4 regions of the Dactylosporangium sp. NPDC049525 genome follow, and region 3 is predicted to be linked to each of the others. Evidence: riboswitches for the same ligand, from Rfam matches in the RefSeq annotation. Region 3 holds a riboswitch; each other region holds the start of a gene.
What was found. Region 3 has a riboswitch for cobalamin ahead of bluB (5,6-dimethylbenzimidazole synthase). Riboswitches for the same ligand answer to the same signal wherever they lie in the genome.
Positions count from the first base shown of each region.

Region 1: another riboswitch for cobalamin. It lies ahead of cobN (cobaltochelatase subunit CobN); the one in region 3 lies ahead of bluB (5,6-dimethylbenzimidazole synthase).
Region 2: another riboswitch for cobalamin. It lies ahead of AB0K00_RS36270 (ribonucleoside-diphosphate reductase subunit alpha); the one in region 3 lies ahead of bluB (5,6-dimethylbenzimidazole synthase).
Region 4: another riboswitch for cobalamin. It lies ahead of AB0K00_RS36390 (CbtB domain-containing protein); the one in region 3 lies ahead of bluB (5,6-dimethylbenzimidazole synthase).

Region 1 is NZ_JBFAPO010000058.1:54,818-62,376, reverse strand. Features, by position in the region: gene AB0K00_RS46765 (aminotransferase class V-fold PLP-dependent enzyme) at 1-1,164, opposite strand, end outside; gene cobN (cobaltochelatase subunit CobN) at 1,227-4,784, opposite strand; cobalamin riboswitch at 4,823-5,009, opposite strand; gene AB0K00_RS46755 (precorrin-3B synthase) at 5,055-6,275, shown strand; gene AB0K00_RS46750 (precorrin-8X methylmutase) at 6,272-6,898, shown strand; gene AB0K00_RS46745 (precorrin-2 C(20)-methyltransferase) at 6,895-7,559, shown strand, end outside.
Region 2 is NZ_JBFAPO010000034.1:16,823-24,381, forward strand. Features, by position in the region: gene AB0K00_RS36255 (ABC transporter ATP-binding protein) at 1-863, opposite strand, end outside; gene AB0K00_RS36260 (hypothetical protein) at 2,181-2,738, opposite strand; gene AB0K00_RS36265 (ribonucleotide-diphosphate reductase subunit beta) at 2,819-3,796, opposite strand; gene AB0K00_RS36270 (ribonucleoside-diphosphate reductase subunit alpha) at 3,814-6,156, opposite strand; cobalamin riboswitch at 6,311-6,534, opposite strand; gene AB0K00_RS36275 (DnaJ C-terminal domain-containing protein) at 6,602-7,559, opposite strand, start outside.
Region 3 is NZ_JBFAPO010000010.1:146,191-153,749, forward strand. Features, by position in the region: gene AB0K00_RS17730 (helix-turn-helix domain-containing protein) at 13-966, opposite strand; gene AB0K00_RS17735 (MBL fold metallo-hydrolase) at 1,038-1,778, shown strand; gene AB0K00_RS17740 (metallophosphoesterase) at 1,788-2,507, shown strand; cobalamin riboswitch at 2,517-2,723, shown strand; gene bluB (5,6-dimethylbenzimidazole synthase) at 2,763-3,383, shown strand; gene AB0K00_RS17750 (hypothetical protein) at 3,494-3,646, shown strand; gene AB0K00_RS17755 (hypothetical protein) at 3,750-4,922, shown strand; gene AB0K00_RS17760 (tetratricopeptide repeat protein) at 4,950-6,767, shown strand; gene AB0K00_RS17765 (flavin reductase family protein) at 6,769-7,299, shown strand; gene AB0K00_RS17770 (YciI family protein) at 7,338-7,559, shown strand, end outside.
Region 4 is NZ_JBFAPO010000034.1:48,279-55,837, forward strand. Features, by position in the region: gene AB0K00_RS36365 (hypothetical protein) at 1-180, opposite strand, end outside; gene AB0K00_RS36370 (MFS transporter) at 541-1,914, opposite strand; gene AB0K00_RS36375 (XRE family transcriptional regulator) at 1,983-2,558, shown strand; gene AB0K00_RS36380 (nuclear transport factor 2 family protein) at 2,550-2,879, opposite strand; gene AB0K00_RS36385 (CbtA family protein) at 3,082-3,831, opposite strand; gene AB0K00_RS36390 (CbtB domain-containing protein) at 3,846-4,064, opposite strand; cobalamin riboswitch at 4,104-4,235, opposite strand; gene AB0K00_RS36395 (class I SAM-dependent methyltransferase) at 4,398-4,988, shown strand; gene AB0K00_RS36400 (hypothetical protein) at 5,262-5,675, shown strand; gene AB0K00_RS36405 (hypothetical protein) at 5,654-6,121, opposite strand; gene AB0K00_RS36410 (hypothetical protein) at 6,102-6,338, shown strand; gene AB0K00_RS36415 (metalloregulator ArsR/SmtB family transcription factor) at 6,529-6,858, opposite strand; gene AB0K00_RS36420 (SRPBCC domain-containing protein) at 6,845-7,282, opposite strand; gene AB0K00_RS36425 (discoidin domain-containing protein) at 7,402-7,559, opposite strand, start outside.

The DNA of each region.
Region 1 (7,559 bases), on a different contig from region 3:
CACGACCTCGTTGAGGACGTGCCCGGCCATCCGGGTGGCGAAGCGGGCCGCGAGGGCGCAACTGCGGTCGATCAGCGCCGCGACGCCGTCGCGCCCGAGGCAGCGCAGCGCCGCATACACGGCGAAACCCCTGGCCCGGCGGGAGAACTCGGGGTTGTAGTCCAGCGCGTCCCGCTCGTCGCCGCCGGCATGCACGAGGTACGCGGCGCGGACCCCCATCGCCGCCCGGTGCGCCGCCGGGTGGGCGCAGAAGACCAGCCCCGAGTCGTAGGGGACGTTGAGCCACTTGTGCGCGTCCGTCGTCCACGAGTCGGCGCGCTCGACCCCTGCCACGAGATGCCGGTGGCGGTCGCTGGCCGCGGCCCACAACCCGAACGCGCCGTCGACGTGGACCCACGCCCCGGCGGCGTGCGCGGCGTCGCAGATCTCGCCGATCGGGTCGCACCCGCCGGTGTTGACGTTGCCCAGCTGGGCGCAGACGATCGCCGGCCCGTCGAGGCCGTCGAGCGCGTCGCGGAGCGCGGCGGTCACCAGCCGGCCCTCCGCGTCGACCTTCACCGGCACCAGCGCCGCCGTGCCGATCCCGAGGAACCGCAGCGCCCGGTCGATCGTCGAGTGCCGGTCCGCGCCGGCGAGCACCGTGATCCGGGGCGCCCCGTGCAGCCCGCCGGTCTCCACGTCCCAGCCGACCCGGCGCAGCACCTCGTGCCGCGCCGCGGCGAGCGCGGTCACGTGGCTCATCTGCGCCCCGGTGACGAACCCGACGGACGCGTGCGCGGGCAGCCCGAACAGCTCGCGCAGCCACCCGCCGGCGACGTCCTCGACGACAGCGGCGGCGGGCCCGGCCACGTACAGGCCGGCGTTCTGGTCCCAGGTCCCGGTGAGCCAGTCCGCGGCGAGCGCCGCCGGCATCGCCCCGCCGATGACGAACCCGAAGAACCGCCCGCTCGGCGACGCGACCACCCCGGGGTCGGCCGCCTCGGCCAGCCGGGCGACCACCTCCCGCGCGTCGGTCCCCGTCTCCGGCAACGGCCCGCCGAGCGACGCCCGCAGCTGCTCCAGCGTGGCGCGGCTGCCGACGGGCCGGTCCGGCAGGCCGGTCAGGAAGCGGGTCGCCTGCTCGTACGCCTCGGTGAGGGGGCCCTGCCAGTCCGGTTGTTCCATGCCCACATACTCGCGCTTCCCCACCCTCACGAGAACCGGAACTGTCGACAACCCGCCCGAAGCTACTGACCGTCCTCCAGGTCGCCCTCGGTTTCGAGGTACACCTGGCGCAGGGCGTCCAGCGTGGACTGTTCGGGGTGCTCCCAGAGGTTGCGGTCGGCGGCTTCCAGGAGGCGTTCGGTGATGCCGTGCAGGGCCCACGGGTTGGACTCGTCGAGGAACTTGCGGTTCTCGGGGTCGAAGACGTAGGCCTCGGCGAGCTTCTCGTACATCCAGTCGGCGACCACGCCGGCGGTGGCGTCGAAGCCGAACAGGTAGTCGACGGTGGCGGCGAGCTCGAAGGCGCCCTTGTAGCCGTGCCGGCGCATCGCGGCGAGCCAGCGGGGGTTGACCACGCGGGCGCGGAAGACGCGGGCGGTCTCCTCGCTCAGCGTGCGGGTGCGCACGGCGTCGGGGTTGGTGCTGTCGCCGACGTACGCGGCCGGGGCGCGGCCGGTGAGGGCGCGGACGGTGGCGATCATGCCGCCGTGGTACTGGAAGTAGTCGTCGGAGTCGGCGATGTCGTGTTCGCGGGTGTCGGTGTTCTTGACCGCGACGCTGATCCGCTTGTAGGCGCCTTCCATGTCGCCGCGGGCGGGGAGGCCGTCGAGGCCGCGGCCGTAGGCGTAGCCGCCCCAGACGGCGTAGACCTCGGCGAGGTCGGCGTCGTCGCGCCAGTTGCGGCTGTCGATGAGGGGGAGGATGCCGGCGCCGTACGCGCCCGGCTTGGAGCCGAAGACGCGCAGCGTGGAGCGCCGGGCGTCGCCGTGCAGCGCCAGGTCCGCGGTGACGTGGGCGCGCACGTAGTTGTCCTCGGCGGACTCCGGCAGGCCCGCGACCAGCTGCACGGCGTCGTCGAGCAGCGCCACGACGTGCGGGAACGCGTCGCGGAAGAAGCCGCTGATGCGCATGGTGACGTCGATGCGGGGACGGCCCAGCTCGGCGAGGTCGACGGGGGAGAGGTCGACGACCCGGCGGGACGCGTCGTCCCAGACGGGGCGGACGCCGAGCAGGGCCAGGGCCTCGGCGATGTCGTCGCCGGCGGTGCGCATGGCGCTGGTGCCCCACATCGACAACCCGACCGACCGCGGCCATTCGCCGTGGTCGGCGCGGTAGCGGGCGAGCAGCGAGTCGGCCATCGCCTGGCCGGTCTCCCAGGCGAGGCGGCTCGGGATCGCCTTGGGGTCGACGGAGTAGAAGTTGCGGCCGGTCGGCAGGACGTTGATGAGGCCGCGCAGCGGCGAGCCGCTCGGCCCGGCCGGGACGTAGCCGCCGTCCAGGGCGTGCAGCACCATGGTCAGCTCGTCGGTGGTGCGCGCCAGGCGGGGCACGATCTCCCGGGCCGCGAACTCGAGCACCCGTACCACATCCGGCGAATCAGAAATGTCGGAGATGTCGCCGACCGGCCAGCCCCGCGACTCCATCTCGGCGACCAGGGCGCGGGCCTGCGTCTCGGCCTCGTCGACCGACACGCGACCCGAGCCGCTCTCGTCAAGACCGAGCGCCTCGCGGAGACCTGGCAGCGCGGCCACGGTGCCGCCCCACATCTGCCTGGCCCGCAGCATCGCCAGGACCAGGTCGACCCTGGCCTCACCCGACGGTGCGACGCCGAGCACGTGCAGGCCGTCGCGGATCTGCACGTCCTTGATCTCGCACAGCCAGCCGTCGATGTGCAGGATGAGCTCGTCGAAGCCGTCCTCGCCGGGCCGGTCGGCCAGGCCCAGGTCGTGGTCGAGGCGGGCGGCCTGGATCAGCGTCCAGATCTGGGCGCGGATCGCGGGCAGCTTCGCGGGGTCGAGGGCCGCGATCGTCGCATGTTCGTCGAGGAGCTGCTCGAGGCGGGCGATGTCACCGTACGAGTCGGCCCGCGCCATCGGCGGGATCAGGTGGTCGACGAGGGTGGCGTGCGCCCGGCGCTTGGCCTGGGTGCCCTCGCCGGGGTCGTTGACCAGGAACGGGTAGATCAGCGGCAGGTTGCCCAGGGCCGCGTCGGCGCCGCAGGACGCGGACAGCCCGACGGTCTTGCCGGGCAGCCACTCCAGGTTGCCGTGCTTGCCGACGTGCACGACCGCGTGCGCGCCGAACTCGTCGGCGAGCCACCGGTACGCGGCCAGGTAGTGGTGGCTCGGCGGCAGGTCCGGGTCGTGGTAGATCGCGACGGGGTTCTCCCCGAACCCGCGCGGCGGCTGCACCATGACCACGACGTTGCCCTCGCGCAGCGCGGCGAGCACGATCTCACCGTCCGGGTCGCGGGACGTGTCGACGAACAGCTCGCCCGGCGCCGGCCCCCAGTGCCGCTCCATCTCCGCGCGCAGGTCGGACGGCAGCGTGGCGAACCAGGCCCGGTAGCGACCGGCCGAGATCCTGATCGGGTTGCCCCGCAGCTGGTCCTCGGTGAGCCAGTTGACGTCCTGCCCGCCGGCGGCGATGAGCGTGTGCATCAGCGCGTCGCCGTCCTTGGGGAAGCCGTCGGCACCCACATAGCCCTGCTCGTGCAGCGCGGACAGGAGCCGGACCACGCTCGCGGGCGTGTCGAGGCCGACGGCGTTGCCGATCCGGGCGTGTTTCGTCGGGTATGCGCTGAGCATCACCACGACCTTGCGGTCCGCGGCCGGCAGGTGCCGCAGCCGGGCGTGCCCGACGGCGATCCCGGCGACCCGGCCGGCCCGCTCCGGGTCGGCGACGTAGACGGTGAGCCCGTCGGCGTCGACCTCCTTGAACGAGAACGGCACCGTGATGATCCGGCCGTCGAACTCGGGGATCGCGACCTGCGTGGCCGTGTCCAGCGGCGACAGGCCGTCGTCATTGCTGTCCCAGGTGTCGCGGGCGCTGGTCAGGCAGAGCCCCTGCAGGATCGGCACGTCGAGGGCGGCCAGGGCGCCCACGTCCCACGCCTCGTCCGCGCCGCCGGCCTGCGCGTCGGCGGGCCGGGTGCCGCCCGCGGCGAGGACGGTGACGATGAGCGCGTCGGCCTGCCGCAGCGTGTCCAAGAGCTCCGCCGGGGCGGTGCGCAGCGACGAGGCGAACACGGGCAGCGCCCGGCCGCCGGCGTCCTCGATCGCCGCGCAGAGCGTCTCCACGAACGCGGTGTTGCCGGCGAGGTGATGCGCCCGGTAGTAGATGACCGCAACCGTCGGGCCGTCGTGGTCCGTGCCCGCCCGCTCCAGCGGTCCCCAGGTCGGGGTCGTCGCCGGGGGCGCGAAGCCGTGGCCGGTCAGCAGGATCGTGTCGGACAGGAAGTTGTGCAGCTCACCGAGGTTGGCCGGGCCGCCCTCGGTGAAGTACTTGTGCGCGTCCGCGGCGACCCCGGCGGGCACCGTCGAGTGCGACATCAGCTCGGCATCGGGCAGTTGCTCGCCGCCGAGCAGGACCACGGGCAGCGGCAGCCGCAGCAGCGCGTCGAAACCCTCCTGCCAGTCGCGGTAGCCGCCCAGGAACCGCACCACGACCAGGTCGGCACCGTCGGCCAGGGCCGGCAGGTCCTCCACGGCGGTGCGGGACGGGTTGGCCAGCCGGAACGCGGCACCGCTCGCGCGGGCGCTGAGCAGGTCGGTGTCAGACGTCGACAACAGCAGGATCACGCCGGGGTCCTCCCTCGGGGTCCGCGCCCCAAGTCGGTCGGGAAAGGTCCGGCAACGGAGAGTCTCCTGGCTCCCGGATCGGCGCTCGCCTCCGGCCTTCCCGGGCTCGCGCCCGGTGGCCTTGCGTCGGAGGTCCGCTCCCCGGTCACAGTGGCGGGACCGCGCCGGATTGACACCGGCTTCCTCCACACGTCGCCGTACAGCACCGCCAACTCTCCTGGACAGCGCTGTCTTGAGTCAAGCGAGCCGCTGCGCAGTAGTATCCGGCCCGTGCAGGCTGCCAGTGGACGCGACGCTCCGGACCGGTGCCCGGGCGCCGTGCAGGTCCACGCCGCGGCCGACGGTGGCCTGGCCCGGGTCCGGCTGCCCGGCGGCCGGTTGAGCGTCGCGGCCCTGGCCGTGCTCCGCGGCGCGGCACTCGACCTCGGCGACCCGGCGCTGGAGCTGACCTCGCGGGGGAACATCCAGGTCAGGGCGCTGCGACCGGGTGCGGAGGTCGAGCTGGCCGCCCGGTTGTCCGCCGCCGGGCTGCTGCCGTCGGACACTCACGAACGGGTCCGCAACATTATCGCCAGCCCGCTCAGCGGCCGCGACGGGCTCGGGGAGCTGGACGTGCGGCCGGTGGTGGCCGCGTACGACGCCGGCCTGTGCGCCGACGCCTCCCTGGCGGACCTTCCGGGCAGGTTCCTGGTCACCGTCGACGACGGGCGCGGCGATGTGACCCCGCTCGGCGGCGACGTCGGCCTGCACGGCGACCGCCTGGTCCTGGCCGGCACCGTCATGCCGGCCGGTGCCGGCACCGTGACGCCGGCCGGCGCGGCTGACCTCCTGCTGCGGGCCACCAGGGCGTTCCTGGCCGAGCGGGCCGAGCAGGGCGGCACGGCGTGGCGCCTGACGGAGCTGACCGACGGCCGGGCGCGGGTGGCGGCGCGGCTGGCCACCTCCTACGCCACAGACGCCGGTCAATACAGCGGCCCAGACCGCGCGGACGTTGGTCAATACAACGGCTTTGATCGCGCCGACGTTGGTCAATACGACGGCCGGCGTGGCCCGGTGGCCGGGTGGGCGCCGCAGCTCGACGGCCAGGCCGCGCTGACCGTCGTCGTGCCGCTCGGCCTGTTCACCCAGGCACAGTCCGCGGCGCTGGTGGAAGCCGCGCCGGGAGAGATCATCGTCACGCCGTGGCGGACCGTCGTCGTGCCGGACGTGCCCGTCGCACAAGCTGGACCCGTCGAGACACTGCTGACGGCGGCCGGCCTCGTCACCGACCCCGCCTCCCCGTGGGCCGGGGTCACCGCGTGCGCCGGCCGGCCCGGCTGCGCCAAAGCCCTCGCCGACGTGCGGGCCGACGCCCGCGCGGCCGTCGAGGCGGGCACCGTGCCGCGGGACCTGCCCGTGCACTGGGTCGGCTGCGAACGGCGCTGCGGCGCACCGAAGGGAAGGCACGTGGAGATGCTCGCGACCGCCGACGGCTACCAGGTGGTCTCGTGACGGCGTACGACTACGTGAAGGACGGCGCGGAGATCTACCGGCGGTCGTTCGCGACGATCCGGGCCGAGGCCGACCTGTCCGGGCTGCCCGCCGACGTCGCTCAGGTCACCGTCCGCATGATCCACGCGTGCGGGATGGTGGACCTGCCCGCCGACGTCGGGTACAGCGCCGACGTGGTCCGCCTCGCCCGCGCCGCGCTGCGCGACGGCGCCCCGATCCTCTGCGACGCCGAAATGGTCGCCTCCGGTGTGACCCGGGCGCGGCTGCCCCGCGGCAACGAGGTCCTGTGCACCCTGCGCGACCCGCGGGTGCCGGCGCTCGCCGCCGAGCTCGGCACCACCCGCAGCGCCGCCGCCCTCGAACTGTGGGGCGAGCGCCTCGCCGGCGCCGTCGTCGCGGTCGGCAACGCGCCGACGGCGCTGTTCCGCCTCCTGGAGATGATCGCAGCGGGCGCGCCCCGACCGGCGGCGGTGCTCGGCATCCCCGTGGGGTTCATCGGCGCGGCCGAGTCGAAGGCGGCCCTGGCGGCGTCGGACCTGCCGCACCTGGTCGTGCACGGCCGCCGTGGCGGCAGCGCGATGACGGCCGCCGCCGTCAACGCGATCGCGGACGAGAAGGAATGACCACAGTGGACATCGGGCGGCTGTACGGCGTAGGTCTCGGACCGGGCGACCCCGAGCTCGTCACGGTGAAGGCGGCCCGGCTCGTCGCGGCCGCGCCCGTGGTCGCCTTCCACAGCGCCCGCCACGGGCGCAGCATCGCGCGGTCGATCGCGGCGCCGTACCTGCGCGACGGCCAGATCGAAGAGGCCCTGGTCTACCCGGTCACCACCGAGGAGATCGGCGACTACCGCGCGGTCATCGAGGAGCACTACGACGCGTGGGCGGCCCGGCTCGCCGCGCACCTCGACGCCGGCCGCGACGTGGTCGTGCTCTGCGAGGGCGACCCGCTGTTCTACGGCTCCTACATGCACATGCACAAGCGGCTCGCCCACACGTACCAGACGGAGGTCGTCCCCGGCGTCACCTCCATCGCCGGCGCGTCCGCGGTCCTCGGCCGGCCCCTCGTCGAGCGCGACGAGATCCTCACCGTCCTGCCCGGCACCCTGCCGGCCGACATCCTCGCGGAGCGCCTCGCGGCCACCGACTCCGCCGCCGTCATGAAGCTGGGCCGCACCTTCGGCACCGTCCGCGACGCCCTGGAGCGGGCCGGCCGGCTGCAGGACGCCTGGTACGTCGAGCGCGCCACCACCGACCGCCAACGCGTCGCGCCGCTGTCCACAGT
Region 2 (7,559 bases), on a different contig from region 3:
AGCGTGGTCTGCTCGACGCGCAGGTCGGCCGCGGCGACCTGGTGGCGGGCAAGGACAGTGGTCACCGCGAACAGCAGGTTCCCCGTGCCGGTCACGACGAGCTGGCCGCCGGCCCGTTCGACGGACACGACCTCCGGCAACGCGGTCAGCACGGCATGATCCAGCGGCACGGACGGGCGGAACCGGATCCGCTGCCGCTCGTCGACCCTCGCAACGAGCCCCGCGGGCGTGTCGAGCGCGACGAGCCGGCCCGCGTCGATCACGGCCAACCGGTCGCAGAGCCGCTCGGCCTCCTCCATGAAGTGCGTGACCAGCAGGATCGTGACGCCGCGGTCACGGATACGCTCGATAAGGTCCCACGCGTCGCGCCGTGCCTGCGGGTCGAGCCCGGTGGTAACCTCGTCGAGCACCGCCACCTTCGGGTTGCCGACCAGCGCGAGCGCGATCGACAGGCGCTGCTGCTGCCCACCGGACAGCCGCCGGAACTGGGTGCCGAGCTTGCTGGTGAGGTGCAGGGTCTCGATCAGCTCACGCCAGTCCGCCGGGTTGCGGTAGAAGGAGCTGTAGAGCTCCATCGCCTCGCCGACCTTGAGCTTGTCGGGCAGCTCACTGCGCTGCAGCTGCGCGCCGAGCAACTGCCGCAGCTCCCCGTCGTCGCGCTGCGGATCGATGCCACAGACCGTGATGGAGCCACCGTCGGCGGCCCGCAACCCCTCGATGCACTCGACGGTGGTCGTCTTGCCCGCACCGTTGGGCCCCAGGATGCCGAAGATCTCACCCGGCTCGACGGCGAAACTGATCCCGTCGACCGCGGTGTGCCCGCCGTACCGCTTGACGAGGCCGTCAACCTCGATGATTGCCATACCGGAAGCCTGCCGCCCGCGGCCCCGCACCGAATCGACCACGCAGCCACGGCCAGAGCGGACCGTGGCGGGCCCGCCGATCAACCGATCGGTGGACCGCCGCATCAACCACCGCTGCACTCCGGCCCGCGGCCCGCTCGACCTGAGGACACGGTGATAGACCTGAGGGACGCGCTGACAACCCGGTCGTCACCGCGATCGCGGGCGCCCGAGCAACTCGCCCACACGTAATACACCGTGACGTCGACCGTCCCGCTGGCCCGCCAAGCACGTCAACGGTCCCGCCGGCCCGGCCGAGGACGTCCGGGTGTCCCACTGGGCCTGGCCGAGGACATTGACTCGCACCGCCCGCCCGCCCGCCCGCCCGCCCGTCGCGCCGCCCGCCCGCCCGTCGCGCCGCCCGCCCGTCGCACCGACCGCTTGTCGGCACGGACGGCCGCCGGCTCGGATCGCCGTCGCACGCCTGCCGCGCCGCGCGTCCGTCGGCATGGATCGTCCGTCGGCATGGACGTCCGTCGGCACGGATCGCCCGCCGGCACGGACGTCCGCCGACACAGACCGGTCGGCAGCCAATCGGGCACGGAGACCCTGGGCGCCGAACGGCAGGGACCGAGGCCGGCTTGCGGCCGAACCTGATCCTGTGCGTGACGCTCGCCGCACCGACGTTCGTCGCACCGACGACGGCCGGCACGGATCGCTTGCCGCACGGATCGCCCGCTGGCATGGACCTGCCGGCCACAGAGGCCCTGGGCGCCGAACGGCAGGGACCGAGGCCGGCTTGCGGCCGAACCTGATCCTGTGCGTGACGCTCGCCGCGCCGACGCTCGCTGCACGGACGGCGGCCGGCACGACCGCCCGCCGCACGGATCGCCCGCTGACACGGACCGGTCGGCAGCCGGCCGGCCGCAGAGGGCTCCGGGCGCCGAACGGCAGGGACCGAGGCCGGTCCGTGGCCGAACCTGATCCTGTGCGTGACGCTCGCCGCGCCGACGCTCGCCGCAGGGACGGCGGCCGGCACGGATCGCCCGCCGCAGGGATCGCCCGCTGGCGCGACCCGGTCGGCAGCCGGCCAGCCACGGAGATACCGGGCGCCGTGCGGCAGCAGCCGAGGCCGGCCGGCGACCGAACCTGATCCTGCGCGACCAGGCACCGCGCTCCGCGCGACAGGCACCGCGCTCCGCGCGACAGGCACCGCGCTCCGCGCGACAGGCACCGCGCTCCGCGCGACAGGCACCGCGCTCCGCGCGACCAGCACCGCGCTCCGCGCGACGAGCACCGCGCTCCGCGCGACGCCCGTCGCGTGGTGCGTCGACGGGCCTACTTCGACATGCCGGGGCAGTACTGCTCGACTTCGGTGTTCACCTTGTCGATCTCGGCGTCGAAGGACGGGTCGCCGAATTTCTCGGCGCGCAGCATCTTCGCGATCGTCGCCGCGTAGTTCGCGATGGCCGTCTTCACCGCCGGGTCGACCGCCTTGGCCAGCTCGGCGTCGACCGCCTTGCTGATCCGGCCGAGGATGACCTCGCCCTTTGCCTGTGCCTTCGCCTGGGCGGCCTTGTCCCCGCTGACACTCGCCGCGGCCAGCTCACCGACCACCGGCAGGAGCGCTTCCTCCTCCGCCTCATAGACCGCCTTGACCGCCGTGCACACGGCCTCGGTGTTGGCCTTCACGTCGACCGTCGGGCTCGGCGCGGCGGCACTGCTCGCGGCGCCGCTCTGCGCTGCGGCGGCGGTGTTGTCCGGCTGCTGCGTGCACCCCGTGGCCAGCCCCACCGTGGTGGCAAGGGCCAGCGCCAGAAGAACTCGTTGCGATCGCACGTCATGCTCCCCGTCTCGTGAACCAAGCACGCAGATGATAGAGACCACCACCGACATTTTCCGACCTGTGCCGGTCAGCGCCGGGTCGCGAACGGCCCCGGGCGGACACCGCCCGGGGCCGTGCGGCATCCGACGCCTCAGAAGTCGTCGTCGAAGCTGACCGTCCCGGTGACGCCGACCTGGTACGCCGAGACGCGCCGCTCGAAGAAGTTCGACAGCTCCTGCACGTCCTGCAGGTCCATGAACCCGAACGGGTTGGCGGAGCCGTACAGCGGCGCGATGTCCAGCTGCGCCAGGCGACGGTCGGCGACGTGCTGCAGGTACTGGCGCATGTCCACGGTGGACAGTCCGGAGACGCCCTGGCCCAGCAGGTCCTCGGCGAACTGGACCTCGCACTCGACGGCCTCGGCGAGCATGTCGCGGACCTGCGCGGCCAGCGCGTCGTCGAACAGGTCCGGCTCCTCGGCGCGGACGACGGCGATGACGTCGAACGCGAACGCCATGTGCATCGACTCGTCGCGGAACACCCAGTTGGTGCCGGATGCGAGGCCGTGCAGCAGGCCGCGGGAGCGCAGGAAGTACACGTAGGCGAACGCGCCGTAGAAGAACAGGCCCTCGATGCACGCGGCGAAGCAGATGAGGTTGAGCAGGAACGCCCGCCGGTCGTCCCGTGTGGACAGTCGCCGCAGCGAGCCCAGGGAGTCGATCCAGCGGAAGCAGAACCCGGCCTTGCGGCGGATCGACGGGATGTTCTCCACCGCCGCGAACGCCTCCGCCCGGGCCGCGTCGTCCGGCAGGTACGTGTCCAGCAGGTTCAGGTAGAACTGGACGTGCACGGCCTCCTCGAACAGCTGCCGGGACAGGTACAGGCGGCCTTCGGGGGAGTTCACGTGCTGATACAGGTTGAGGACGAGGTTGTTGGCGACGATCGTGTCGCCGGTGGCGAAGAACGCGACGAGCCGGCCGACGAGGTGCCGCTCGGCCGGGGTGAGCTTCGCCAGGTCGGTGAGGTCGGTGTGCAGGTCGACCTCCTCGACCGTCCACGTGTTCTTGATGGCGTCGCGGAACCGGTCGAAGAACTGCGGGTACCGCATGGGCCGCAACGTCAGATCCATGCCGGGGTCCAGGAGACTCACTGGCACGCCTCGCACGACTCGGGGTTCTCCAGCGAACACGCAACCGCGTCCTCAACTGGAGCCACCAGGGACACCGTCGCCTGCTGGATGCGCGTAGCGGGGCGGGACCGCAGGTAATAGGTGGTCTTCAAGCCGGCCTTCCACGCGTACAGGTACATCGAGGAGAGCTTGCCGATGTTCGGCGCGCTCATGAACAGGTTCAGCGACTGGCTCTGGTCGATGTACGGCCCGCGGGCGGCGGCCAGGTCGATGAGCGCCCGCTGCGGCAGCTCCCACGCGGTGCGGAACAGCGCCCGGGTCTCCGCCGGTAGCGCCGCGACGCCCTGCACGGACCCGTCGGCGCGCTTGATCTCCTCCCGGACCTGCGACGTCCACAGGCCGCGGGACTTCAGCTCCCGCACCAGCGCCGTGTTGATCTGCAGGAACTCACCCGACAGGGTCTCCCGCTTGAACATGTTGGACACCTGCGGCTCGATGCACTCGTAGCACCCGGCGATCGACGCGATCGTGGCCGTCGGCGCGATCGCGATGAGCAGCGAGTTGCGCAGCCCGTACGCGGCGATGCGTGCCCGTACCGCAGCCCACCGTGCCTCCTGGGTCGGGATGACGCCCCACAGGTCCGGTTGCAGGTCGCCGCGGGCCGCCCTGGTCAGCTGATACGCCGGGTGCGGGCCGTGCCGCTCGGCGAGGTCCGCGGAAGTCTCGAGGGCGGTCAGGTAGATTTCCTCGGCGATGCGCGTCGACAGTTCCCGCGCCTCGGGCGCGTCGAACGGCAGCCGCAGCGCGAAGTACACGTCCTGCAGGCCCATGACGCCGAGCCCGACCGGCCGCCACCGCGGGTTCGACGCGGCCGCCTCCACGCTCGGGTAGTAGTTGATGTCGATGACCCGGTCCAGGAACGTGACCGCGGTGCGGACCGTCGCGCGCAGCCGCTCCCAGTCGATGCCGTCGCCGGCCACGTGCGCGGCGAGGTTGACCGAGCCGAGGTTGCACACGGCGGTCTCGCCGTCGCTCGATACTTCGACGATCTCGGTGCACAGGTTCGACAGGTGTACGACCTCGCCGGGCGTGCCGGTCTGGTTGCTGAGCCGGTTCGACGGGTCCTTGAACGTCATCCAGCCGTTGCCGGTCTGCGCCAGGGTGCGCATCATCTTGCCGTACAGGTCACGGGCCTTCACGGTCCGCACGGCGCGCTGCTCCGCGGCCCGGTATGCCTCGTCGAAGGCTTCGCCGTACAGATCCGGCAGCTCCGGCGCCTCGGCCGGGTCGATGAGCGACCAGTCCGCGTCCGCCTCGACGCGGCGCATGAACTCGTCGGGGATCCAGTTGGCGAGGTTGAGGTTGTGGGTGCGCCGCGCGTCCTCGCCGGTGTTGTCCCGCAGCTCCAGGAACTCCTCGACGTCCGGGTGCCACGGCTCCAGGTAGACGCACGCCGCGCCCTTGCGCCGTCCGCCCTGGTTCACGGCGGCGACCGACGCGTCCAGGGTGCGCAGCCACGGCACGATGCCGTTCGACAGGCCGTTGGTACCGCGGATCAACGCGCCCCGCGAACGTACCCGCGACCACGAGATGCCAATCCCACCCGCGAACTTCGACAGCTTCGCCACCTGTGCGTACCGGTCGTAGATCGAGTCGAGCTCGTCGCGAGGCGAGTCGACGAGGAAGCACGACGACATCTGCGTGTGTGCCGTGCCGGAGTTGAACAGGGTCGGCGAGCTCGGCAGGTACGCCAGCGACGACATCAGCCGGTAGAACCCGATCGCCTCGGCAGGGGTGGTCGACAGCCCGCACGCGACCCGCAGCAGCCAGTACTGCGGCGTCTCCACGACCAGGCGCGTCGTCGGGTGCCGCAGCAGGTACCGGTCGGCGACGGTCCGCAGCCCGAAGTACTCGAACCGCAGGTCCCCGCTCAGGTCGACGGCGTCGTCGAGCTTGCGCGCGTTGACCGCCACGAACTGCGCGGTCTCGGCCCCGATCAGCCCCTCGGCGTGCCCCACCCGGACCGCCTGGCTGAACGACGCGATGCCCTGCCCGCGGACCTCCTTGTCGAGGTACGCCGACAGCAGCCGAGCCGCCAGCCGCGAGTACTGGGGCTCCTCGCCGATCATGTCCGCCGCCGTCTGGATCGACAGCCGGTCCAGTTCCGCGGTGGTCGCGCCGTCGTACAGGCCGCTGATGGTCTTCGTCGCCACCCGCAGCGGGTCGACGTCGTCGAGGTCGTCGGCCCACCGCCCGACCGCCCGCACGATCTTGTTCACGTCGACCGGCTCGCTGGCGCCGTTGCGCTTGCGGACCTGCATCTGCGCCCGCCGCTGGACCGGCACTTCCTCCGCGGTCATCTGCGTGAGTGTCACCCTTGGTGCTCCTCTTGCTCGTCTCCGGAAAGAGGCGAACGCGGGACACGCAGGCGGAGCCGGCACGGCCGCCGCCGGCGACCGGGCACGTCACAGCCGTCGGCCGTCCCACGCGACCTCGGACCGCCGCACTCCCGTCCTCGGGCGCGGCGCTGCTGGCAGGTCTTCGGACTCGCGGGCACGGTCACGGCACGTGCCGCGAACCTCCTACCGGCCGTCACTTCCCAGGCCCGGATGGCCCAGTGTTTGCTCGACGGCTTTCGTTCCCACTCACCGCTGCGGGGCAGTCCCGGTCTCACACCGGGTTCCCTCTTGCCTCGACCGGACTGGATACCCGGCCGAACCAGCTGCGCCACGGACTATATCTGGTACCCCATCGCAGCACGCACACCCACATGTCGTGCCGCGTGTCGGGCAGGTCCGCCAAGGGTTAGTCGCCCAGCCCGTCGATGTGGTCACGCAACCGGTCGACGAACCTTCGCGGCTGCCGGGGTACCCGTGGCGGCGGCGCGGCTGCCGCCGTGGGTGGCAGCTCACCGCGCTCCTCCGCGAAGGCGCGCAGGATCTCCCGCTCCGTCGCGCGGACAGCAGCAGGCACGACCACAGTCACCCTGATAGAACCGGCGGACGATCCGAGCCCGTCAGTACGTCCACCGGAGAAGGGAACCCGGTCGCCGTGCTGGACACCGGGCTGCAAGCGGACCGTGACGGTCCCGTCGTAGGCCTTGTACCGCAGTGTGGTGCCCAGGGCCGCGACCGCCATCGGCAGACGTGCGAAGGCGTACCCGCGGAACAAGTCGCCGGAGAGATCCCCACGGTCGTCCGGCCTGGTGGCAACGAACTCATCGAGCAGCAGCCGTTGGGTGGCGGTCAGGTCGGTCGGCGTCGGCACGTCCACGTGTATCTCGAGGTTGCCCCGTCCCGCGCCGGCAGCGCGGGGCAGCCCCTGGCCCTGGACCAAGATCGTCGAGCCGGGCTGTGTCCCTGGCTCCAGTCGCAGCACCTCGTGACCGTCGAGGATCGGAATCCTCATGGTGCCACCGAGCGCTGCCAGGGCCATCGGCACCGTGAGCTGGTAGTGCAGGTTGTCGCCGGCGCTGCGCAGCGGCCCCGCCTTTTCGCGGACCGTGACATAGAGGTCGCCGGCGCTGTGTCCGCCCTCGCCGTGGTTTCCCTGACCGCGTACCCGCAGGGTCTGGCCCGCTCGTACGCCGGCCGGGATGCGCAGCGCGAACCCGCTCAGTTGCCGGTTGCGCTTCGCTCCCGAGCACGTGAGGCAGCGGCTGTTGACGACCTCGCCGGTGCCCCCGCACACCCCGCACGGAACGCTGCGCTCCAGTGTCAAGTCGATGGTCGTGCCGAAGACGCATTCCCGCACGCTGAGGGGC
Region 3 (7,559 bases):
CACCCTTCCGCGTCAGGAGGCGCGGAAGCTGGCGCGGTAGGACTGTGGGGGGACACCGACGAGGCGGCGGAAGTGGGGGCGCAGGGCGACGCCGTCGGTGAAGCCGCAGGTGCGGGCGACCGAGTCGATGTCCAGGTCCGTGGTGGACAGCACGTGCTGGGCGCGCAGCACCCGCTGCAGCAGCAGCCAGCGCAGCGGCGAGGAGCCCGTCGTCTCCCGGAAGCGACGGTCGAACGTGCGGCGGCTCAGATGTACCGCCGCGGCCAGACGATCCACGTCGAGCGTGACGTCCTCCAGGTGCTCCAGTGCGTGGCGCATCGCGTCGCCGACCGCGTCGCCGGCGCGGAGCTGGGGGACCGGACGCTCGATGAACTGTGCCTGCCCGCCGGCCCGCTGCGGCGCCACGACCAGGGCACGGGCGGCGGTGTTGGCCACCGAGGGGCCGTGGTCGCGGCGCAGCAGGTGCAGGCACGCGTCCAGCCCGGCGGCGCTGCCCGCGCTGGTCACGACCGTGCCCTCGTCGACGTAGAGCACGTCGTCGACCACCTCGACGGCCGGGAACCGGGCGGCGAACGTGGCCAGGTGCCGCCAGTGCGTGGTGGCCCGCCGGCCGTCGAGCAGGCCGGCCTCGGCGAGGACGAACGCGCCCATGCACAGCCCGACGACGGTGGCGCCCTCGTCGTGGGCGCGGCGCAGCCGGTCCAGGATGCCCGGGGCGACCGGGGCGCCGCCCGGCGGCCGCCAGCCGGGCACGATGACGACGCCCGCCGCGTCGAGGTCGTCGAGGGCATGCGGGGCGCTGATCGCGATGCCCGCGGTCGTCGACAGCGGGCCGGGGTGCTCCCCGGCGGTGCGCACCTCGAAGCCGCTGCCGGCGACGCTGAACACCCGCGGCGCGACCGCGACCTCCAGCATCGGGGCGCCGTCGCCGATGAGCACCCCGACCGTCGTGGGTGAGCGGTCCATGGCTTGATCGTATCGGAGGATGGCGTTCCAGCCACTGCTGGCGGGCCGCGCCCGGCCGGAGACTGGGCGGTATGACCTTCCAGATCCGCCGGTTCGGCGGCCCGACCGCGGTGTTCACCGTCGGCGGCGTCACGTTCATGACCGACCCCACGTTCGACCCGCCCGGTGACTACGCCGTCGGCAGCCGGGTGCTGACCAAGACCGCGGCCGCGGCCGGCACCCCGGCGGACGCCGGCACCGTCGACGTCGTGCTGCTGTCCCACGACCAGCACCCTGACAACCTCGACCACTCCGGTCGGGCCTTCGCGGCGTCGGTACCCCTGATGCTCAGCACTCCGGCAGCGGCCGCCCGGCTGGGCGGCCCCACGGTCGGCCTGCCGCCGTGGACCGAGGTCAACCTGTCCCGGCCCGGTGGCGGCGGCCTCGTGCGGGTCACCGCGGTGCCGGCGCAGCACGGCCCCGACGGCACCGAGCACCTCACCGGCCCCGTCACCGGCTTCGTGCTGCACGGCGACGACCTGCCGACCGTCTACGTCAGCGGCGACAACGCGTCCCTGGGCGTCGTGGCGCAGATCGCCGACCGTTTCCCGGCCGTGGACGTCGCGATCCTGTTCGGCGGCAAGGCCCGCACCCCGCTGCTCGGCGACGCCGACCTGACCCTCGGCGCCGCCGGCCTGCTCGAGGCGGCCCGCCTCCTCGGCGCGAAGACGGTGCTGCCGGTCCACATCGACAGCTGGGCACACTTCACCGAAAGCCCCGACGACGTGCGCGCCGCGTTCGAGTCGGCGGGTAGCGCAGCGCTGCTGGGGTAACCAGCAGGGGTGCTCATCGCCCATCTCAGTGACCTCCACGTCGGATCGAAGCCGCCGGACCGGTTCGAGCGGGTCATCGCGTACCTCGCCGGCCTGCAGCGCCCGCTCGACGCGATCGTGGTGACCGGCGACGTCGCCGACCACGGCCTCGCCGCCGAGTACGCGGTGTTCGGCAAGCTCCAGCAGCTCGGCGTGCCGGTGCTGGCGCTCCCGGGCAACCACGACGACCGGGCCATGTTCCGCGGTGAACTCCTCGACGAGGAGCCGGCCACTGGTCCCGTGAACCGGGTCGAGACCGTCGCCGGGGCGGTGTTCGCGCTGTGCGACTCCAGCGTCCCCGGGCACGCCGAGGGCTGGCTGGACGACGACACCCTCGACTGGCTCGACGGCACCCTCGCGGCGTCGGCCGGCACGCCCGCGTTCGTGTGCTGCCATCATCCGCCGGTGCCGGTCGGCAAGCCCGCCGCGGACCAGGTCCGCCAGCTCGGGGCCGGGCGGCTCGCCGAGGTCCTCGGCCGGCACCCGGACGTGGTCGCCGTGCTGTGCGGCCACGTCCACACCGCCGCGGTGAGCACGTTCGCCGGCGTGCCGGTCCTGGCCGCCCCGGGCGTCGAGTCGACGATGCTGCTGCCCTGGGAGCCGGAGGACCGCCCGGAGGCGCCGCCGGCCCTCGCGTTCCACCTCCTGCAGGACGGCCGCCTCACGACGCACTTCCGGTTGTGCGTCTAAGCTCGGCGGCGGCATGAACTGATGCGAGGTGCCCCGGGCGACCGGGGAGAATCGGGAAGCCGGTGTGAATCCGGCACGGGCCCGCCGCGGTGATCGGGGAGCTGCCGTCCATGCACGCCGAACGTGGCGTGCGGTCACTGGCCTGCGGGCTGGGAAGGCGGACGGTCAGGCGTTGATCCGAGAGTCCGAAGACCGGCCTCGCGTTCACCGCCTGCCCCGCGCCGGGGCCGGCCTGAGCAGCGGGAGCCTGCCCTCATGAGCACCGACCTGTATGACGTCGTGCACCGCCGTCGCGACGTGCGCGGCCAGTTCACCGGGGCGCCGATCCCCGCCGAGGTCCTCGACCGCGTGCTGGGCGCGGCCCACGCGGCGCCGAGCGTGGGGCTGTCGCAGCCGTGGGACTTCGTGCTCGTGCGCGATCTCGGCCTGCGCAGCGCGTTCCACGACCACGTGCGGCAGGAGCGGGAGACGTTCGCCGCGACCCTGGACGGGCCGGCAATCGAGACGTTCCAACGCATCAAAATCGACGGTGTACTGGAATCGACCCTGTCCGTGGTCGTCACCTACGACGCCGGCCGTGGCGGTCCTGCGGTGCTTGGCCGGCACGCGATCGCCGACGCCGGCCTCTACTCGGTCTGCCTCGCCATCCAGAACCTGTGGCTGGCGGCCACCGCGGAGGGTCTCGGCGTGGGCTGGGTGTCGTTCTACCGCGAATCGTTCGTCCGCGACCTGCTCGGCATCCCCGACGGCATCCGTCCCGTGGCGTGGCTGTGCCTTGGCCCGGTGACGCACCTGGAGACCGTGCCGGACCTCGAACGGCACGGCTGGCGTAGCAGGATTCCGCTGGTCGAGGCGCTGCATCACGACCGCTGGTAGCTGTCGGCTAGGCGGGGTCGAAGTGTCACCCGGGCGACTTCATGGTCGTCACGTTGCGTGCCATTCTCATCACGCAACGTGACGCATATCGTCTGAGGAGGCGAATCCCAATGGCACAGATCGCTACGGACATCAGCACGGAAACCGGCACCGGCGCCGGGATGAAGAAGATCGTGGTCCGCAAGGCGGGCGCGGTGCGGCTCACCAGGCTCTGCAACAACTACTGCTACGGCATGTGCTGCTGTGCGGAGTTCCTGGGCTGAGTTGCAGGGCCGACGAGGCCGACACCGCGGGACACCCGGCCGGGGGCGCAACCCACCCTCACCCCCGGCCGGGGTCCCAGCCCACCAGCAGAGGAGATCTGCCATGCCGAACGCCCCAGTGGCGCTGCACGACCTGCGGTACCTCGACGAGGGCGACCGGGTCGTCGTCGGCCGCACCGACTGCGACTCCTACGGCGTGTTCCCGCCCGACGGCGCCGCGCTGCTCCGCGAGCTCGCCGGAGGCCGGCCACCGCGGGACGCCGCCGCCTGGTACACCGACCGCTACGGCGAACCCGTCGACATCGACGAATTCCTCGACACCCTGCGGGACCTGGACTTCCTGAGCCCTGGCGGCGCGGGGGAGAAGACCGCCCCGCCGCGCTGGCAGCGGCTCGGCGCGGCCCTGTTCTCGCCGGTCGCCTGGGCCTGCTACGCGGCGCTCGTCGTCGCCGCCGTCGCGGTCTGCGTCGCCGACCCGCGGCTCGCACCAGCCCGCGGCAACGTGTTCTTCACCGACTACCTGCTGATCGTCGAGCTGACGGTGCTGTTCGGGCAGCTGCCGTTCGTCGTGCTGCACGAGCTGTTCCACCTGCTCGCCGGGCGCCGGCTCGGCCTGCACTCCTCGATGCACCTCGGCCACCGGCTCTACTTCCTGGTGGCCGAGACGAAACTCGACGGGCTCGTCGTCGTGCCGCGGCGGCAGCGGTACCTGCCGATCCTCGCCGGGGTGGTCGCCGACGTGCTCGCGGCCTCGGCGCTCACCGTCGTGGCGTGGCTGACCCGGCACCCGGACGGCAGCATCCCGGTCGCGGGCCGCGCCTGCCTCGCCATCGCGTTCATGTCCCTGCTCGGCATCGTCGCCCAGCTGTACTTCTTCCTGCGCACCGACGTGTACCACCTCATCACCACCGTCCTGGGCTGCGTCGACCTGCACGCCACAGCGCGGGAGCTGCTGCACAACCGGATGTGGCGGCTGCTCGGGCGCACCGACCGGCTCGCCGCCGAGACCCGCTGGGACCCGCGCGACCGCGCCGCCGCCCGCTGGTACGCACCCCTGTACGCCATCGGCTACGCCACCATGCTCGCCGTGCTCGTGTTCGTGGCGCTGCCGCTCGCGTGGCACTTCCTCGGCACCGCCGTCGCCGCCGTCACCGATCCCGCCGTGCCCACGGCCCGGTTCTGGGACGCGCTGCTCTTCCTGGTCGCGTCCGTCGGCCAGCTCGTCCTCGCCGCCGCGCTCGCCGTCCGCGACCGCCGCCGCTCCCGCAAGCCGTGAACTCGCGCAAGTCCTGAAGGAGTCGTCATGTCACCAATTTTGTCCACAGTGGACGCACATCGGCGGCTGCGGGGACCGTTCACCGCCGCCGGTACCCTCCTGCGGCAGATCGTTCCCGGTCTCCTGCGTACCCACCCGGAGCTGGTGCGGGCGCACGACATCGAGATCCTCGCCGCCGCGCCGGAGCTCGCGACGCTGCTGACGTGCGAGCGGGAGACCCTCACGTCGCAGGCGTCACCGGAGTCGCGGACCCGGTACTACCCGTACGCGCGGACCGTCCAGATCGGTCACGGCCTCGTCGACCTGCTGCAGGCCGTGCTCGCCGACATCGGCCCCCGCACGCTCGTCGTCACGCACGCCGAGGAGGCCGACCGCACCGACGCCGAGTGGCTCGCCCTCCTGGCCCGCCGTATCGACCCCGCCCTGCTCACCATCGTGCACGACGCCGCGGAGCGCGGCGCGCCGGCCAGCGACCCGGCACGGTCCTATGTGGACGGTGACTGCGTCAGCGACGACCCGGTGCTCCTTGCGGCCTACGCCACGCTGGACCCGGCCGAGCGGGCGTTGCTGCACGACCGGCGCGCCGACGAGCTTCTGGCGAAAGGCGAGCCGTCGCTGCGGCTCGGCGCCATCTGCTACCACCGCGAGCACGGCAGCGACCCGTCAGGTGCCGGTGTCGCCGCGCTCAGCGACGCCCTCGGCGACTGCATCCTCGCCGGCCACTACGACGCCGTCCTCGAGCTGGGCCGGCGCTGCCTGGACCTCGCCGACTGGGCGACCCAGCCCGAGGCGTGCTGGCTCGCCACCGTCAAGATGACCATCGCGCTGTCCACGATGGGGCGCGCCGACGAGGCCATGGCGCTCTACGACGAGGCCTGCGCCCGCTCCACCTCACCCAGCGTCCACATGCAGGCCGCGTACGGCCGCGCCATGCTGTACACCCGCTACTTCGACGAGGCCCGCCGCGACCTGCGCAAGGCCAGCGCCTGGGTCAACACCGCCGTGTCGCTCGCGTCGCTGCTGCCGGAGGACCGGCGCCGCGCGTACAACCTCACGTTCAACGAGAACGGCCGTGCCCTCATCGCCATGCACCTCGGCGACCCGGCCGAGGCGATGCGCCTCATCGACGCCGGCATCGAACGCATGCAGGCCACGTTCACCGCCGGTGAGCGGGACCTGCACCTGTCGGTGCTGCGGTACAACCGGGCCCAGCTCATCGCCCGCAGTGCACCGGAGGACGGGGTGCGGGAGTACACCGCGGTGATCGGCCTCGACCCGCACCACCCCGACTACTACGCCGAGCGTGCCGGGCTGCTGCGCCGCCTCGGACGGTTCGCCGAGGCGCTCGCCGACTACGACGCCGCGATCGCCAACGGCCTGCCGGACGTCGAACCGCACTACAACCGCGGCGACCTGTACGCCGAGCTCGGCGACCTCGACGCGGCCCTCGCCGACTTCGACCGGGTCCTCGACCTCGAACCGGACTTCCTCGCCGCGTACGTCAACCGGGCGGCGCTGCGGTACGAGGTCGGCGACACCGCCGGTGCCCGCGCCGACGTCGCCGCCGGCCTCGACCTGGAACCTGGCCAGCCGCACCTGCTGTGCACCCGCGGCATGCTCGCCGCCGACAGCGGTGACCTCGCCGCGGCCGTCGCCGACTACCGGGCGGCGCTGCTCGCCGAGCCCGCCCTGGCCGGCGCGTGGACGAACCTCGGCGCCGCCATGTTCGAGCTCGGCGATGCCACGGAGGCGGTCCGCTGCTTCGACCGTGCCCTCGCCATCGAGGACGACCCGATCGCCCGCGCGAACCGCGCCGCGGCCCTGTCCGTCGCGGCGGTGGGGTGACATGACCGCCCTCGACGTGCGCCCCGCCGGCCTCATCGCGGATTTCCGGGCGGTGGCGGGGCGGCTCCCCACAGGCGTCACCGTGGTGGCTGTGCGTACCGCAGACATCACCCACGCCACGACGGTCAACAGTTTCACGACGGTGTCGCTGGAGCCGCCGCTGGTGCTGTTCTGTGTGCGGCGGTCCAGCCGGACGGCGACGCTGCTGCCGGTGGCGGGCGCGTTCGCGGTCACCGTCCTGCCGGCCGGCTCGGGCGCGGTGTCGACGGCGTTCGCCGACCCGTCCCGCCCGCCGGGGCTCGGCGACACCGGCTGGACCCCCGGACCCGGCACCGGCAGCCCCGTGCTCGACTGCGGGCTGGCGTACTTCGACTGCACACTGGAGACCGTGCACGTGGCCGGCGACCACGACGTGTGCGTCGGCCAGGTCCGCGCGTTCGACGCGATGGGCACCGGCGCGCCGCTGGTGTTCGCCGGCGGGATGTACCGGGAACTGTCGAAATCCGTGCCGCCCCGGACGTCGTACAGGTAGACGGGCACGACACGGGCCCCGGACGAATGGGACGGACGATGGCGAAGTACCTGATTCTCATCTACGGCGACGAGCAGCGCTGGGACGCCGAGACCGAGCCGGAGCTGCGGGCGAAGGGCGAGGGTCACCGGGCGTTCAACGCCGCGGCCGGCGGCCGCGTCCTCGGCGGGCACGAACTGGAGGCGTCCTCGACCGCCACCACCCTGCGCGGCGCCGGGCTGATCACCGACGGGCCGTTCCTGGAGTCGAAGGAGGCGCTC
Region 4 (7,559 bases), on a different contig from region 3:
GCTGCTCTCCACGCCGGGTTGGGTGATGATCCAGGACTTCAATGCCATCAGGCGTTCCTGGCGCCCGGCCAGATCGGCCTGGACCAGCTGGTCACTCGCGCCGGCGGACGCGGACGTGCCGACCGGTGATTCGTCGGCCGCGGCCGGTGTGGCGGAGGTGATGAGCAGTGCACCCACCATCAGTGTTGCGCTTGCGATGAGTCTGTTTCGGCGGTTCATCCAGTTCCCCTCAGACGTGATGGACCCGCCGGCGACACCGGCAATCGCAGAGGCTGGCGACGTGATCATTCGACACCGTTGATGCCCATGCAGAAATGTGCCGCCGGAATCGGCGCGCGCGCACTTCTGTCCCCGTTGTTGGATCACCCGTCGGTGTCCAGGACATGACGAGCGTATATGTCTTCGACATTCCTCGTTGTCCCGCAAAGCGAGCATCTGAATAAAAGGCAGGCCCACTGATAGCGGCCGATTTCAGCACGGACGCCGGCAAAGCGCGCGAGGCGCAGGAAAAGGCGCGGCCTCCCGCGGCCTCCCCGCGGTCTACCGGCGGCCGGACGGGGAGACCCGGGCGACGGCGAGCAGGAGCAGGCCGCAGCCGGCGACGAGGAACCAGCCGGGCCGCGACGCCTGCGCGAGCCCGGCCGGCCCGGCCCCGGCGACCAGGCCGCCGGCGATCGCCACGCCGATCGCCGCGCCGAACTGGCGGGCCGTGGAGGTGATGCCGCCGGCGACCCCGGCCCGGTCCGCCGGCAGCCCGGCGACCGCGGTGTTGGTGATCGGGGCGTTCGCGAAGCCGATGCCGGCCCCGATGCACAGATACGCCGCCAGCAGCACCGCCAGGCCGGTGTGGTCGGTGAGGCGCACCAGGCACAGCCCGCCGGCGGCCGCGAAACCGCCGGCGAGCAGCAGCGGCAGCCGCGGGCCGAACCGCCCGACCAGGAACCCGGACAGCGGCGCGCACACCGTGGCGGCGACGGCCATCGGCAGCGTGACGAGGCCCGCGGCGGCCGGGGTCAGGCCCCGGGCGTGCTGCAGGTACAGGGTGCTCAGCAGCAGCGTCACGTTGAGGCCGGCGAACACGACGACCGCGCCGAGCACCGCGGCGGTGAACGGGGCGCGCCGGAACAGCCGCAGGTCCATGAGCGGTTCGCGGCGCCGCATCGAGGTGAGCACGAAACCCGCCAGCGCGACGGCGACGAAGGCGTAGCCGGCGGGGGAGTCCCAGCCGACGTGCGGGCCCTCGATGAGCAGCGCCACCGATCCACCGACGAACGCGATCAGCAGCAGCTGCCCCGGCACGTCGATGGCTCGCGGCCGTGGCGACCTGGACTCCGGGACGTACACCGCGGTGAGTGCCAGTACCGCGACGATCAGCGGCACGCTGACCCAGAACACGGACCGCCAGCCGAGACCCGACACGAGCAGGCCGCCGGTGACGGGGCCGAGCGCCATGCTGGCGCCGAACACGGCGGCCCAGACGCCGATCGCCTGGGCGCGTTCCTTCGGGTCGGTGATGACGTTGACCACGATCGCGAGGGCGACCGGGCTCAGCATCGACCCGCCGACACCCTGCAGGACCCGCGCCGCGATGAGCGTCTCGATGGAGGGCGCGACCGCGCACGCCACCGACGCGACCGCGAACACGACGAGCCCCAGCTGGAACACGCGCCGCCGGCCGAAGCGGTCGGCGACCGCACCGGAGGAGATCAGCAGGCCGGCCAGGACGAGGGTGTAGGCGTCGACCGTCCATTCCAGGCCGCGCGTGCCGACGCCCAGGCCCGCGCCGATCGACGGCAGCGCCACGTTGACGATCGTCGTGTCGAGCCCGACCACGAACAGGCTCATGGAGCAGATGGCCAGCACCAGCCAGCGGTGCCGGGTGGGCCTGGGCGCTTCACGGAGCAGGGTATCCATGCCGACGATCGTCACGGGCAATCCCGCCGAACCCGCAGAGAATTTGCCAGAACTGCAAAAATGGCGGAGTGGACGACGACGTGGCGCGGCTCATCAACGACATCGGCCCGCGGCTGCGGGCGTTGCGCCGCACGCGGGGCCTGACCCTCGAGGCGCTGTCCGCCGAGACCGGCATCTCCGTCAGCGCGCTGTCGCGCCTCGAGGCCGGCCGGCGCCGCCCGACGCTCGACCTGCTGCTGCCGCTGGCAAAGGCGCATCACGTGGCCCTCGACCAGCTCGTCGCGGCACCGGCGACGGGTGATCCCCGCGTACACCTCAAACCCCGGCGCAACCGCAAGGGCAGCGTTGTCGTGGCGTTGACCCGGTATCCCGGACCGGTGCAGGTGTTCAAGCAGGTGCTCGGCCCGAGCGAGCCGCAGCTGGTCACCCACGCCGGCTATGAGTGGCTCTACGTCCTGGCCGGCGAGCTGCGGCTCATCCTCGGCGAGCAGGAGCTGACGCTGCGCCCCGGGGAGGTAGCGGAGTTCGAGACGAACATCCCGCACTGGTTCGGCCCCGCGGGCGAACAGGCGGTGGAGATCCTGCACCTGTTCGGCCCGCAGGGCGAGAAGGCTCAGGTCAGAGCCCGCCCGCGGTCAGCGTGACTGGTAGGTCCACAGCTCCGCCATCAGGCCGTCGACGAGCCGGACCAGCCAGACGAGGTTGCCCGGGCCGCCATCGGCCGGTTGCCCGACGGAGCCGACCACGGCGACCAGGTCGTCGTCGCCCAGGATGCTGTGCACGGTGAACTGCAGGTCCGGGCGGGCGGCCCGGACGGCTTGGACGGACTGCTGCACGCCGGCCACGCCGGCGACCTCCGGGTGGGCGTGATCGACCCAGTCGGGGTGCAGGATCTCGGCGGCGACGGCGACGTCGCCGGTGTTCCACATGTCGAAGTAGCGTGCGACCACTTTGGCGTTGCTCATCGAGGGATCCCCGTTCCTGATGACATCGATCGGCGCAGTGCCCGACCAGCTTGCCACGCTACTTGTGTTCGCCGGGTTTGCCGGGCGCGCGGCGCCCGGCCGCAGGTCTCCAGCGTGCCCGCAGCACTTGTGAGCGCGGCAAGCATGCTGAAACGGTGATGCCCGGCGGAGACGGCTCCACCGGGCATCACGGACGAACTGGTCAGGCGGCGACCGGCTGGGCCCTCACCACGGTGGACGTGCGCTCGCTGCGTTCGGTGAGATAACCGAACAGCAGGCCGAGCGTGGCCCACGTGACCGCCTGCGTGCCCAGCGACGCCAGGCGGAACTGCCACAGCAGGACCGGGGCGAACCCTTCCGGCACCTCGTTGACCGCCGGCAGCAGGGCGATCGCGACACCGACGACGACGGCGGCGCCGACGACCCCGGCGATCGTCGCGTTCCAGGTGCCGTAGCGCGGCTGCAACGACCGGCTGACGACGATCGCGCCGACGACCGCGGCCACCCCGATGACGAGCATCAGGAAGTACAGGCCGGTGCGGTGCTGGAGCGTGTCGGGGTTGCCGGTGGCCGGCGGGTTGGCCGGGTACTTCAGGAACGGCACGAGGGCCACTCCGACGAACCCGGCGAGGGCGACGATGCCGGCGGTGGCGCGGGCGCTGATCCGGCCGATGCGACCGATGGTGACCGCGACGGCGATGGCGAACAGGCCACCGAGCGCGACCCCGTACACGATCGAGGCGGTGGCCAGGCCGACGGTGCTCTGCACGGTCCGGCTGACCAGCTCGTGCTCGTGCTCACCGGGCGCCAGGGGCGCGGCGTGGGCCTCCTCGAACGCGATCGCGTCGTTGATCGGGCCCTCACCGAACAGATAGGCGAACAGGAACGCGGCGACGCCGGCGACCACGCCGACGATCATCCCGCGCACCAGCAGGCTACGGGCATGCAACATCTGGGTTCCCCGTCTCAGTGGCAGGGGAAGCCGAGCAGGTGCCGGCCGTCGTGGACGAACTCGTGCACGGTCTCACCGGCGAAGACCGAGGTGATGCCCTGCTCGGCACCGACGAAGTAGAGCAGGACGACGGCGAGCACGACGCCGAACGCCGCCCACGGCAGGAGCTGCCGCAGCGGGATCGGGGCGGGTGCCGTGACCGGGGTGGTGGGAAGAGCCGAGATCGAGCTCATCAGATGCAGCCTCCTGCGGGATTTTCGCGTCCCATCGAGCGTTGTCGTGACAGTGGCCGGGTCTGACTCCCACGGGTGGTGGTTACAGCGGCGCGACCGTGCCGGGCTTGCACCGGCTTCCGTTCACCGTCACGTTTCGTTTCGGACGGTACGGACGGCGTACCAGCGTGTCAATCGACGCGCTGATCAGCGGCCCGCCGCGGGGCGACCTGCGCCGCAGCTCAGGGCGCGGGCAACCGCCGGGTGCGCAATCTCTCAGGTGATCAACTTCTCGGCCCGGCGCAGGGGGTCGGTGAGCTGACCGCCGCCACGGCACTGTGCCAGGATCGGCCGATGGGTGGTGCACGAGCAGTCTGGGACGCACACGCGGCGACGTTCGACGACGAGGCGGACCACGGCCTGCGCGACCCCGCCGTCCGCGCCGCGTGGGCGACCCTGCTGTCGGCCGCGCTGCCCGCCGCGCCCGTGTCGGTGGTCGACCTCGGCTGCGGGACGGGCAGCGTCTCGGTCCTCCTGGCCGAGGCCGGGCACCGGGTGTACGGCCTGGACGCCTCGGCCGGGATGCTCGACGTCGCGCGGGACAAGGCCGGGCGGCACGGCGTCACGGTGCCGCTGGTCCTCGGCGACGCGGCCGACCCGCCGTTCGCGGCCGCGTCCTTCGACGTGGTCCTCGCCCGGCACGTGCTGTGGGCGCTGCCCGATCCTGCCGCCGTGCTGGCCCGCTGGTCCGCTCTGCTGCGGCCGCGAGGCCGGCTGGTCCTGGTCGAAGGGCGCTGGTCGACCGGTGCGGGGATCTCCGCCGCCGACTGCGCGTCCCTGGTGCGCCGCAACGGCCGGGAGGCGGAGGTGCTGGCGCTGCGCGACGACGCGCTGTGGGGCAAGACGGTCACCGACGAGCGGTACCTGCTGCTCAGCCGCGGCTGAGCCCGGCGACGGCGCTGAAGGGCAGCAGCCACGCCTGGCTCTGGTTCAATGCCATGGGTGATCGACGGGCGAGCTCGGAGCGGCCCGCCAGGCCGCGGGCGCGTGACCGCTCTACCTTGTCGTGCTGGCCAGTCAGCGGACCCGGGCGTGGTCCGGCGTCAGCGTCGGCCGCGGGGCGCTCGGCTCGTAGCGCAGGGTCGGTTCCCCGCACGCATCGCCGGACGGTGATCCGGTGCGGATGCCCGCAGTGACAACCCGCGATATCGTCGGCGCGTGGGCATGCTGATGGAGTACTTTGCCGCGACCGGCGAAGAGCTGGCGGCGATGGACCTCGGCCTCGGCCCGGCGTGCAACGACCTGCCGTATGTCGACTGCCGGGGCTGGGTGCTGGAGGTCGAGGAGTTCGTCGCCGAGATCGACGGGCGGGACGTGAGCGAGTTCGGTCCGGACGAGCCCCTGGTCGACGGTGTCGACACCATCGACGCCGAGCGCCTGGGTCCGTGGACGGTGCGGGCCAACGACGCGTTCGTCGCCAGCCTGGTCCGCCTGCAGGAGGAGCAGATCCAGGCCTACGGGGACCGGTTCCTGCTGGAGGACTGGGAGGTCGACCGGCTCGTCGCCCTCGCCTGTCTCGCGCAGGAGGCCCGCGAGGAGGGCCGTGACATCTACTCCTGGTGGTCGCTGTAGTCCGTGACCAGCAGCGTCCACAGGATGTCGCGGACGTGCGGCGGCAGCCGGTTGCCGAGCATCCGCCGGCGGATCAGGATGAAGCCGTGCGGATCCCGGTGCGCGCCGGTGCGCAGGTAGTGCACCGCCCGCAGGGCCTGCTCGCACGAGGTGGGGTCCGGCCACTCGTGGTCCGGCTTCGCGCGGATCGCCGCCTCGGCGCTCGCGGTGCGCTCGTCGACGCGGTCGATGAGCGCATACTCGCTGCGGTCGTTGGGCCAGGTCTGGGCCCGCAGGTCGATGTTGCAGAAGGCGACGTCGACGAGGTCGGCGCCGCTGAAGTCGTTGCCGCGCCACCGGTTGCCCGGCCGGTCCGGGTCGGTGGACCAGCCTTCGGGGGCACCGTAGAACGTGCTGTGCCACACCCGCCCGTGGAACACGCAGTCGATGAACTCCGTGGAGTCCACCCGCAGGTCGCGCAGCCGCGCCTGGTCGAAGCGGCAGCGTTCGAAGCGGGTGTTGCCGAGGTACGTGTTACCCAGCGGAAACCGCGTCCGCCGGAACACGCAGTCCACGAAATGGGTCTGCCCCTGGTGCCCGACGCTGAACTTCCCGAATGACGTCTCGGTGAAGTCGCACCGCAGGAATGTCCCGCCGTATGCGCCGAATGTGTCGAACGTCTGACCTGAGAAGTCGACGTCAGCCAATTCCACATGACGGTGTTCCACTCGTAGCAGATCCACCATTGGACCGTATCAGCGTTGTGCGACAGGTACATTACGCCGCCGGGAACCAGTCGTGGCGGGACCGGCGGGCGGGATCCGATCCGGGCCGAATGCGCGGTTGTCCGCGTTGCCGACCGTTGCGGACGCATTCAGCGCAATTGTTGCCGCAGCGCGTCGAGCGGGCCGTCCCAGTCGCGGGCGAGGGCGGCGAGGAACTGCTGCGCCACCTTCATCGACGCCGAGTCCAGCCGGTAGCGGACCCGGCGCCGCTCACCCGGCTCGGCCACCACCAGGCCCGCCTCGGCGAGCAGGGCGAGGTGCTTGGCAATGGCCTGCCGGGTGATCGGCAACCGGCCGGCCAGGTGCGTGGCGGTGGCCGGCCCCCCGGCCGCGAGCGCGGCGAGGATCCCTCGCCGGCTCGGGTCGGCCAGGGCGGCGAAGACCTCCTGCGCCACCGCCTCCGGGTCAGGCCTGTCCATCGAGGTATGCGACCAGCTCGCCGAGCTCGCTGAGCCAGCCCTTGGTGTTGCCGTCGAACGCCGTGGAGTGGGCCTCGGCGTCGGCGACCTGCGCGAACCCGCTCTCCACCATCGTCAGCGTGGTGCCGGCGCCGTCGGGCTCAAGGGTGAACTCCACGTAGGTGCGCCGCGGGTCGCCGTCGGGCAGGCCGTTGACGGGCCAGCTGTAGCCGAAGACGCGGGGTGGCTCGAGGCGTTTGATGGTGAGGGTGGCGGTGTCGCCGCTGTCCCAGATGAGCGTTGCCTGGCCGCCGACGCGCAGGTCGACCTCGGCGCGGTTGCCGAACCAGGTGCCGAGACCCTCGGCGGTGGTCAGCGCCGCCCAGACCTTCTCCGGCGGGTGGGCCAGCTGCAGTGTGCGTTCGATCCGATCGGGGAACGTCATGTCCGCCTCCATATAGCAACCGTTCAGTTGCTACCAACGTATAGCAATCAACCGGTTGCGTCAACTGTCGGCTGGGGAGGGGGCGGCGTGCGGCGGCCGCCGCCCCCTCGTCGGTGGGGTCAGCTCACCGGCTCGACCCAGATGTTGCGGTAGAACACGTTCGCACCCGCGTCGCCGTGGTCCTGGAGGCGGATCTTGCCGGCGGTCGGGCCCTCGGCGGCGCCGTTGCCGGTCGGGCCGTCGATGGCGACGTTGTTGTGCACGGTGACGCCGTTCC